DNA from 3 places in the Photobacterium sp. R1 genome. Region 3 is predicted to be linked to each of the others. Evidence: predicted binding sites of a transcription regulator. Region 3 holds the regulator's gene; each other region holds the start of a gene.
The links. The regulator CRP, encoded in region 3, controls carbon source genes, mostly activating them, when cyclic AMP is high. The targets are predictions, from matches to a motif close to TGTGANNNNNNTCACA.

Region 1 (3,283 bases), on a different contig from region 3:
TTTACGTTGCTGTGCAGCTGGTGAGTTACGTTTGCATAAACGTTGTCAGTCGCTTCGCCACCATCAATATCGCTCAGGTTGTAACCCAGAGCGAAAGTGTTCTTACCCATAGTGTAAGAACCCGCCAGTGAAATAAAATCGACATCCAGAGTCGTTACACCTGCAGAGTTCTCAACTTCTCCATGGCCGTATGAAGCAGCAAGAGAGATAGCCTGAATAACGTACTCAGCTTCTAAGTTATAACCGGTAATGTCTTCACCAGGAGCATTAACGTCTTCAGACGTGTAGTAGTAACCACGAACGTCCAGACCGGCAAAACGTGCACCCAGACGTGCGTCAGTGATGCCGCCGTTGTCGTCTGCATTGATGTCGTGAGAAGCGCCAGCGTAGAACATACCGTTGTCGTAAACATACTTCACGACTTCGCTGCCACGAGTAGCATCAAAGCCCAGAGCTTGAGTACCCAGCTCGTAGTCTTTACTGATACCTGCATCATCAGAGATCAGGTATTGACGACCAAACGTCAGCGTACCAAAGTCTTTACCTTGGAAACCAACGTACAGCTCATCATTGAAGAAATCTCCAGGCTTACCATTATTATCTGAGTTATGCAGATCCAGGTTAAAACCTGCAACCACATTCAGGTTGTTGTTGACTGGAATAGTGGTATTCAGCGAGATGTCACCATCATCCAGACGAATGGTAGGGTCTTCATCACCATTTTTTGGTACGATGTCTTGGAACAGCTGAACTTCCGCTGAACCTGACAGGTCGACAATAACGCCGTCTTTGTCAAGCAGGTTGATAGAAGCGTTTGCTGAGCCTGCAGCTACTAGTACAGATAGTGCAATAAGCGTTTTTTTCATGATATCCACTGCCTTTTCTTATGGATGGAATTCCTATTTCCAGAATCCCTATTGCTTTTCTTATTTCCCTTCCCGGCAGGTCACACAAAGCTCAGTAAATCAGAGCAAAACTGACCATGCCAAGATGGCGTAACTTGCGGAACTCATCCTGACAGAGAATGAATCGCGATGTCAAATTCTCACACTGTAACAACAAATTTATTATATTATATTTATTTTCAATAACTTAACATGGTTTGAGGGCAAAAAATTAACAAAGAATCAAGTATCTCCCGCTATTTGCATGTTTCTTAATAGCAATAAAAAACAGCATTTTAATCCCACAAAAGCCAGAATTAACAAGATAAATCAGAATATAAAACCATTAAAAGCCGCAAATTATAGTCAAATCAATCAATTCACCTATAACTCACCCTTGGTTAAACTGGGGTTCAATCTTATTTCGTGAGGGAAATCTCATTTCATATCAAAAATCCCCTATAAACAACCGGACATCCCTACAGCAGAGCTTCATGTTATAATGCTCACCCCTGCCAACATTAAGTTTCAGTCATGTTACACAACCAGATCAAAACTGATATTAAACAGTGCTATGCTAACCTGAGTGCACAATTGGATCACTTCATTCCCCGCCGTGCACAGAATTATCTGGTCGCTGAAATTGCCAAAACACTGGCAGGTGAGTATCACGCCAAAAACAGAATGCTGGTTGCTGAAGCCGGAACCGGCATCGGGAAATCTCTGTCTTATTTGCTTGGATGTATTCCTTACGCACTCTTTAACAATAAGAAGGTACTCATCGCCACAGCAACAGTCGCGCTTCAGGAGCAATTGATTCATAAGGATCTGCCGCTCTTTGCGCAAATTTTTCCCAAAGAATTTAGTTTTATCCTGGCCAAGGGACGTCAACGGTACTGCTGCAGCCACAAGCTGGAAGCCAGTTGTTCAGGACAAGATGACGGTCAGCTGGCGCTATGGCAGGAAAAACCTAAAAAATCGGACCTCAGCCTGCTGAAGCGAATGCTGACAGCCTGGCAGCAAAATAAATGGGATGGTGACCGGGACAGCTGGCCGACGGTCATTCCTGACCGTGTCTGGCAGCAAATTGTGTCCGATAAACACAGTTGCCATTCAGGCATGGCCAAACACCGCCACTGTCCTTTTGCAAAGGCGCGGGAGCACCTGGATAAAGCCGATGTTGTGATCGCCAACCATGCGTTATTGATGGCTGATCTGGAGCTGGGTGGCGGCATCATTCTGCCAGAACCCGAGCAGACGATTTATGCCATCGATGAGGCACACCATCTGCCGCAGGTCGCCAGAGACTTTTCTGCTGCCGCCGCCAGCCTGAAGGGTGCCAGCAACTGGCTTGAAAAACTCAATCAGTCGGTCAGTAAACTGGCGGAACTCGCCGACCGGCAAAAGTCCGGACGCTTCCAGACCACGCTGCAGGAGTCTATCCAGCATCTTGTTCCCACACTGAGACAACTGTCCGGCCAGGTCGACCCAGCTGTCTTCAGCAAAGATGGCAGTTACCGTTTTCCCCACGGAGAGCTGCCTGCATGGCTGGCAGAAGAAGCTCAGGGATGCCGGGATGCCAGCAAGAAAGCGCGACAGTCACTGGCGAAAATTCACGAGATGATCACCGAACGCCTCAAAGATGACGAAGTACCGGCACGATCTGCTGAACCGGCACTCTCCGAATCAGGCTTTTATCTGCAACGTCTGGAAAATCTGGAAAAAGTCTGGACCCTGATGGCCCAGCCGGACAAAGAAAAAGGCGCCCCTTTAGCCCGCTGGCTTGAAAAAAGCCCGGAACAGGAAGGCGATTATATTGTGCAGGTTTCGCCCCTGGAGATTGGCTACCGGTTAGATCAGCTGCTCTGGAGCCGTGCCGCGGGCGCAATTCTGGTGTCAGCAACCCTGCGTGCGCTCAACCAGTTCAGTTACTTCTGCCGTCAGGCCGGAATTCAGGAAAATGAGGGCGCACGCTTTCTAGCTCTGGCTTCGCCGTTTGATTATCAGAACAACGGACGCTTAGTCATTCCGCAAATGAAATATGAACCTCAGGCGGATCAGTTCACGGATTTACTGATTGAAACCCTTCCGGAATATCTGGAAGGCGAAACCGCCAGCCTGGTGCTGTTTGCCTCATACTGGCAAATGAACAAAGTCGCAGAGGCCATCCGGCCCCAGTGTGAAAAAAATGGCTGGGCATTGCTGGTTCAGGGAGAAGAATCCCGGACTTCCCTGCTGGAAAAGCACAAGAGCCACTGTGAACAGGGCAAAGTCAGCGTGTTATTCGGCACCGGCAGTTTTTCCGAAGGTCTCGACTTACCGGGCCACTTGCTGAGAAATTTAATCATTACCAAGATTCCGTTCGCGGTACCAACCTCACCTGTCGAGGAAGCTCATGC
Region 2 (3,283 bases), on a different contig from region 3:
ACGTCAGGATGGCACGGTACTGAGCCGCCTGTTCTTCTTCGGAAGGAAAACTGCGCTGCAGCAGAAACGGCACTTCAGTCCGGTAGAGACCGACCCCGTCCACGCCCTTATTCACCGCAATATTGGTATCAGCACTCAGCCCGGCGTTGAGATACAGAAAAATTCTTTCCTGATCTGCCGTGACTGCCGCTTTATCGAGATCCTGCTCGACCAGTGCGGTCAGCTCGTTTTCTTCTCGCAGCAGTCGTTTGTACTCGGCCAGAACCTGCTTGTTCGGCTCTATCAGCAGGTCGCCCCGGTAACCATCCACAACCACCAGCGTGTTATGAACTTTTTCAGGAATAAAATCGACCCCCATGATCGCCGGAATCCCCAGGGCACGGGATAATATTGCAGCATGGGAGTTTGCAGCACCTTCCTGCGCCACCACGGCAGCCAGCTTATCTCTTGGAATGCTGGCCAGCATGGCGGCTGTCAGCTCTCGGGTAAGCAGAACAATCGGCGCATCCCACTGATGCTCGATCCCTTCCTCATTATGCAGAAAGAACAGTAAACGCTGCCCAAGCTCCCGGATATCATGCGCACGTTCCCGCAGATAATCATCTTTCATATTGGCAAAACGTGCGGAATACGTTTCCACGGTCTGCCGGACAGCCCACTCTGCCTGATCACCGCCTGCAACTTTGGAGAAAAGATCTTTCCGCAGCATCGGATCGTTCAGCAAGTGGCTGAACAGATCAAAAATCGCCAGAGTTTCTTTGTGAAGTTCACTATCGAAGCGTTTGCGCAGGCGACGAAATTCATTGCTGGCCATCTCAATGGCAATGCTCAATCGTTCCTGCTCGGCTTCCCGGTCCAGACAGGATGCCGGGCTCACCACTTCCAATCTTGGCTGGTTGTCGTCCCACCAGGCTTTTGCAACCGCAACGCCTGTGGATGCAGCGGATCCGGTCAGATGCAGGCCATCCCGTTGATCCGGCCACATCCCCTGTGCTTTTGCATGCGCCAGAATGACTGCCAGCTGTGCCGCCAGCGTCACCATGAAGGACTCTTCGCTTTCCGTGAATTCACGCTTTTCGCGCTGCTGAATCACCAGTACGCCAAGGACTTTACGCTGATGAATAATCGGTGTGCCGAAAAAGGAGCGGAAGGATTCTTCGTTGGTACCGGGGATATGCTTAAAATTGGGATGACTGCTGGCATCAGCCACGTTGACGGGTTCCGCCTGGCGGCCGACCAGACCGACCAGACCTTCATTAAAACTGAGCCCAACCTGATATGAGGGTTTGATTAACCCTTGGGTCGCCATCAGCATATATTGCTGCCGATGCTCATCCACAATGTAGACAGAGCAACACTCCGTCTTCATTGCATCACAAATACTGACCACCAAGACATCCAACGCTTCGAGCAAGGTCGGCGCGCTGGCAACTTTCTCTACGATTTCTCTGAGCTGGGTCAGCATAAGCATTATGATCCCTTGGGTTAACCTCGCCTGTTTTTACGTTTCGATTTCCGTTCCTTACGTTCCTTAAACGGCATCGCCATCGCCGCGAATTCTTTCAGCGCCCGGCGATATACATCCCGTTTGAAGGACACAACCTGACGTACCGGATACCAGTAGCTGACCCAACGCCAGCCATCAAATTCCGGGGTGGTGCCACGCTGCATGTTCACCTTAGACTCATCGCACTCCAGACTCAGCAAAAACCACTTTTGCTTTTGCCCGATACAAACCGGTTTGGAGTCCCACCGGACCAGACGCTTCGGTAACTTGTATCTCAGCCAATGGCGGCTGGATGCCAAAATCCTGACGTCCTTTTTGGTCAGACCCACTTCCTCATACAGTTCACGGTACATGGCCTGTTCAGGAGTTTCCCCCTCATCGATACCGCCTTGCGGAAACTGCCAAGAGTGTTGTCCATATCGTCGAGCCCAAAATACCTGGCCATGGCTGTTACAGATAACTATCCCCACATTAGGGCGGTATCCATCGCCATCAATCACTGGACGACCTCAAGTAAAAATATCAATTAACAGTGATTTTTTCACAGAAATAGGCTCAGGGTAAACATTCATTGTCATCAATCACTGTTTTTTCCTACCTGGCACTCACTTTATGGATAACTTCTCACTGAACAGGAGGTTATAAACAGAGAAATGAGACCTCTCCCACATTTATTCACGCTTTCTGTGGATAGTTTTGTGTAGAAACTCTGTTATTGCTGATTTAATCAACAAAACCAAAACAAGCGGTTTCTTATTTCGGATATGAACAGAATAAATAATCACTTAAAAACCATTAACTTAAAATCAATTATTACGTATATCTGTGAGAACAGATTCAATCTTATTCAGCGGATCTTCAGCGGTGGTCAAAGATCAACCAACTTTACATTTATCCACAACTCAGGGAGGTACCTGGTGAAATAAACACCAGACCGTCGTTCAAATTCCACGCAATACCCTGTAAATCCATCCAGCTCAGAGAATATGCACTTTGTTCGAAAAATTACCTGTGGATATCTTTGGGAGAAGATCTCCACCGTCGGGCTGATCTTTATCGCAAGCTCTCCCGGATCCTGATGATTGTGTTACCATACGCTGTTCTCTGATTGCCTGTACGACATACCTGCTAATGACGATGCCCCAAAATTCTCCCCCAACCTCTGAATCCGAGCTGCTGGCGCGGGCACAGGCACTTGCTGGTTACACGCTGGGAGAACTGGCCGAGCAGGCAGGACAAGTCCCCCCACCGGATCTGCGTCGTGATAAAGGCTGGGTCGGCCAGCTTCTGGAATGGCATTTGGGTGCCACAGCCGGCAGTCAGCCTGTCCCCGACTTTACCGAGCTTGGTATTGAACTGAAAACGATCCCAATCAGCCACCAGGGGAAACCACTGGAAACGACCTTTGTCTGCGTCGCCCCTCTGACGGGCCTGCATGGCGTCAGTTGGGAAAACAGCCATATCAGACACAAACTGGCGCGGGTACTGTGGATTCCAGTCGAAGGTGAACGCGAAATTCCGCTGGCAGAACGCCATGTCGGCTCTCCTTTGCTCTGGAGCCCTTCAGCAGATGAAGAAGCTCGCCTGCGGCGCGACTGGGAAGAACTGATGGATCTGATCGTTCTGGGCAAAGTGGAACAAATCACCGCCCGGCATGGTGAAGTCCTGCAACTCCGGCCGAAAGCGGCCAACAGCAAAGCCCTGACAGAGGCCTATGGGGCCAACGGCCAGCCTATCAAAACCCTGCCACGCGGCTTTTATCTCAAAACACAATTT
Region 3 (3,283 bases):
CACGACGCCGCCGTGCAGGCCTTCATAAAACAGCAGATCGGTATTTTCCGGCAGATCCTGCCAGGGTGTAAAAGTGCCCGGCATCTGGTTATAGGGCACGGCTTCATCAAACGTGTGCAGATAACGGCGGTATTTTCCGCTGCCGTCTTCACCGTACTGACGGAAAAAGTTTTCCAGCAGCGCAAAGTCATTGGCCTGCGGGCCAAAATAGCTGATGTGGCGCCCCTGCTCCTTGGCTTTGCGGATCTCCACATCCATTTCCGGACGGGTAAAACGGTGAAAACTGTCCCCTTCCAGCCATGCCGCATGGATATTCAGCATATTAAACATCTTGCGGAAAGCTTCCGAAGTGGTGGACGTTCCTGCTCCGGAGGAACCTGTTACTGCAATGATTGGGTGTTTTGCAGACATGACATACCTTGTCGTTTATCCAAACGGAATCAGTTATTAACAGGGCAAATGGATGCAGTCAAGCATCCGACCGCATCCGTCGGCGCCAGCTTCCGTTTTCTGCTGTCACCTCTGAGTATGGCAGCTTTATTCTGTGCGAAGCGAGCGACGTAGTTTGATATCCACCGTTTCGTGCAATTCGGAATACATAATCACGGCCTCTCCCGCCGCCAATTGCTGGCGCACCTTGTCCACTTTCTGCGCCAGGCTCAGCTCTTGCTCACCGTAGTCGGTGCCCTCGCGCAGGACAAAGTGTTCAATCAGGTTGGTCAGCGTTTCAGCATCGATATCTTGCCAGGGAATGATCATACAACTTACCTGATTAACCCAGATGACAACGGCTTATGCCGCGACAATCTGGTAAGAATGAGTCAGGGTCACGCCTTTGCCCAGCATCAGGCACACGGAGCAGTACTTTTCCAGTGAATCGCTGACAGCTTTGGCAACCTGAGCGTCATCGAGATGATGACCTGTGACGACAAAATGCAGATTGGCCGAGGTGAAATAACGCGGTGCCTGTTCGCGGCGCACGGAATCAATCTGTGCCTCACAGGCGGTGATCGCCTGACCGGCACTTTTCAGCGCATCGACCACGTCCACCGAGCTGCAGCCTCCGGCAGCCATCAGGACCAGTTCCATCGGGCTGGGCGCTTTACTGCCGCCGTTCCCGTCCATGACCACACTGTGGCCCGAGTTAGACTGGCCGATAAAAGTCAAATCTTCGACCCATTTCACACGTGATTGCATGCGTTACTCCTTACTACAAAAACCCGGATTTTATCACTAAGTCACAACGGTGTGATCATGTGCACAGTAAAGTGTCCAAAATGTTCATTTATCCCCGCGCAATATCAAGCAATGCATGACGAAAAAAGTTAAACTCTTGGTCTGAATGTTCACATGCGCTTGCAGCCCAGCCGTTGACTGAATATGCTAGTTGGCAAACAATAGTATTGTTCTACCCAACCCCAATGCAAGGAATGACGTTGTTGGGCAACACACTGCAGAGGAAGTTAGTAATATGGTTCCAGGTAAACCGCAAACAGATCCAACTTTGGAGTGGTTCCTTTCTCACTGCCACATTCATAAGTACCCGTCGAAGAGTACACTGATCCATGCTGGCGAGAAAGCAGAGACCCTCTACTACATTGTCAAAGGTTCCGTCGCCGTTCTGATCAAGGATGAAGAAGGTAAGGAAATGATCCTGTCTTACCTCAACCAGGGCGACTTCATTGGTGAACTGGGCCTGTTTGAAGAAGGCCAGGAGCGTACTGCCTGGGTTCGTGCGAAAACACCATGTGAAGTGGCTGAAATTTCCTTTAAGAAATTCCGTCAGCTGATCCAGGTTAATCCGGATATCCTGATGCGTCTGTCTGCACAGATGGCACGCCGTCTGCAAGTCACCAGCCAGAAAGTCGGTGACCTAGCATTCCTGGACGTGACTGGCCGTATTGCCCAGACCCTGCTGAATCTGGCAAAACAGCCGGATGCCATGACTCACCCGGACGGCATGCAGATCAAAATTACCCGTCAGGAAATCGGCCAGATTGTTGGCTGTTCCCGTGAAACCGTTGGCCGCATTCTGAAGATGCTGGAAGAGCAGAACCTGATTTCTGCCCACGGTAAAACCATCGTTGTGTACGGAACACGCTGATCACTCTCCGGTGATGCAGCCAATGTGAGTACAATAAAAAGCCGCAAGCGCGGCTTTTTTTATTTCTGCCGGGCATACCCTGTGATTACAGCTGTTTTCTCAGGACACTTCACATTTTTTCAGTTGCCTTCCATCCCTCTGTTGCTACATTTGGCGTATCAGTACTATGTGGATGTGCAGATATGGATATCGAACGTTTTGCCCCAAATGCCCAGCACAATCAGCTTCCCCCGCGCCCTGTCGTAACCAGAGGACGTTTCCTCTCTGCCTCGGTTGAAATGACAGGTTTTCAGTCTCCCCGGCAGCTCCTGGAGCAGGAAGCCTACCTGTGTCTGACCAGCCCCCCAAGTGAATCGGATGACTGGATGCAACCGCTGGATCAACAGCACTGACAAGCCCTCTCACAGCACGAGATATGGCATTCAGACACCCCAGATAAAAAAACAGCGGCCCAGAGGCCGCTGTTTAATGACAGAGCAAAGATACCTGTCTTACATATTCGTACTTTCGAAGATCTTGTCAGCCGACGCAGCCACAAAGCCCGGGTAGAGTTCCCCATTCTCCTGCAGATACCGCTTGGCAAACTCATAGAAACCGCCTGGAATTGAACGGATACCATCGGTAAAGCGGACTTCCACCCGATCAGCCATCGTTGATGACTGCTCCAGCAGCACTTCCGGACTACCTTTCACTTCACCACCCGATTCATTGATGGTGAAGCCGTTGTGGCGCAGCAGGCTGTTCACCTCTGCAACTTCCGCAAACTGCTCCAGCTGATTTACGCTGACAGTAAAATGGTTCGCACCATAACCGTGGGCAGCAACCCAACCCGCGTACTCACTTTCCTCGGCCAGCTTCTCATAGGTCGCGTAATCGAGATCCCATAAACGGCCACCGTACAGGAAAGCACCATCCTTCATTGCGCCTTCAGGAATCTGCTTCACCAGCTCACGCACGGTATTTTGCAGATCCGCCGAGCACTGTCCGACCAGCAGTTCACTGATAAAGACTTTCGGTGCAGCCGGGTTCGGATGCTCAAAGTGCTCCGCATACAGTTTCTTCTGCTCGAAATGATACGTTCCGCACGGCTTATAACCAATCGCAATGAATGGTGCAGCCAGCACATCCAGGCTCACACCCGGCAGATTGAACGTACGCAGGGCAATGTGATCGTTCAGC

Region 1: dinG (ATP-dependent DNA helicase DinG) is a predicted target of CRP. The motif match lies at 1,310-1,325, and genes of this name have one in related genera.
Region 2: rppH (RNA pyrophosphohydrolase) is a predicted target of CRP. The motif match lies at 2,162-2,177, and genes of this name have one in related genera.

What each region holds. Positions count from the first base shown of each region.
Region 1 is NZ_BAAHZP010000001.1:268,599-271,881, reverse strand. Features, by position in the region: gene ACYP03_RS01330 (porin) at 1-866, opposite strand, end outside; gene dinG (ATP-dependent DNA helicase DinG) at 1,419-3,283, shown strand, end outside.
Region 2 is NZ_BAAHZP010000004.1:164,848-168,130, reverse strand. Features, by position in the region: gene ptsP (phosphoenolpyruvate--protein phosphotransferase) at 1-1,465, opposite strand, end outside; gene rppH (RNA pyrophosphohydrolase) at 1,486-2,007, opposite strand; gene mutH (DNA mismatch repair endonuclease MutH) at 2,645-3,283, shown strand, end outside.
Region 3 is NZ_BAAHZP010000008.1:34,112-37,394, forward strand. Features, by position in the region: gene ACYP03_RS14465 (phosphoribulokinase) at 1-411, opposite strand, end outside; gene ACYP03_RS14470 (YheU family protein) at 538-759, opposite strand; gene ACYP03_RS14475 (OsmC family protein) at 793-1,197, opposite strand; gene crp (cAMP-activated global transcriptional regulator CRP) at 1,472-2,104, shown strand; gene ACYP03_RS14485 (hypothetical protein) at 2,287-2,496, shown strand; gene ACYP03_RS14490 (2-oxoadipate dioxygenase/decarboxylase family protein) at 2,596-3,283, opposite strand, start outside.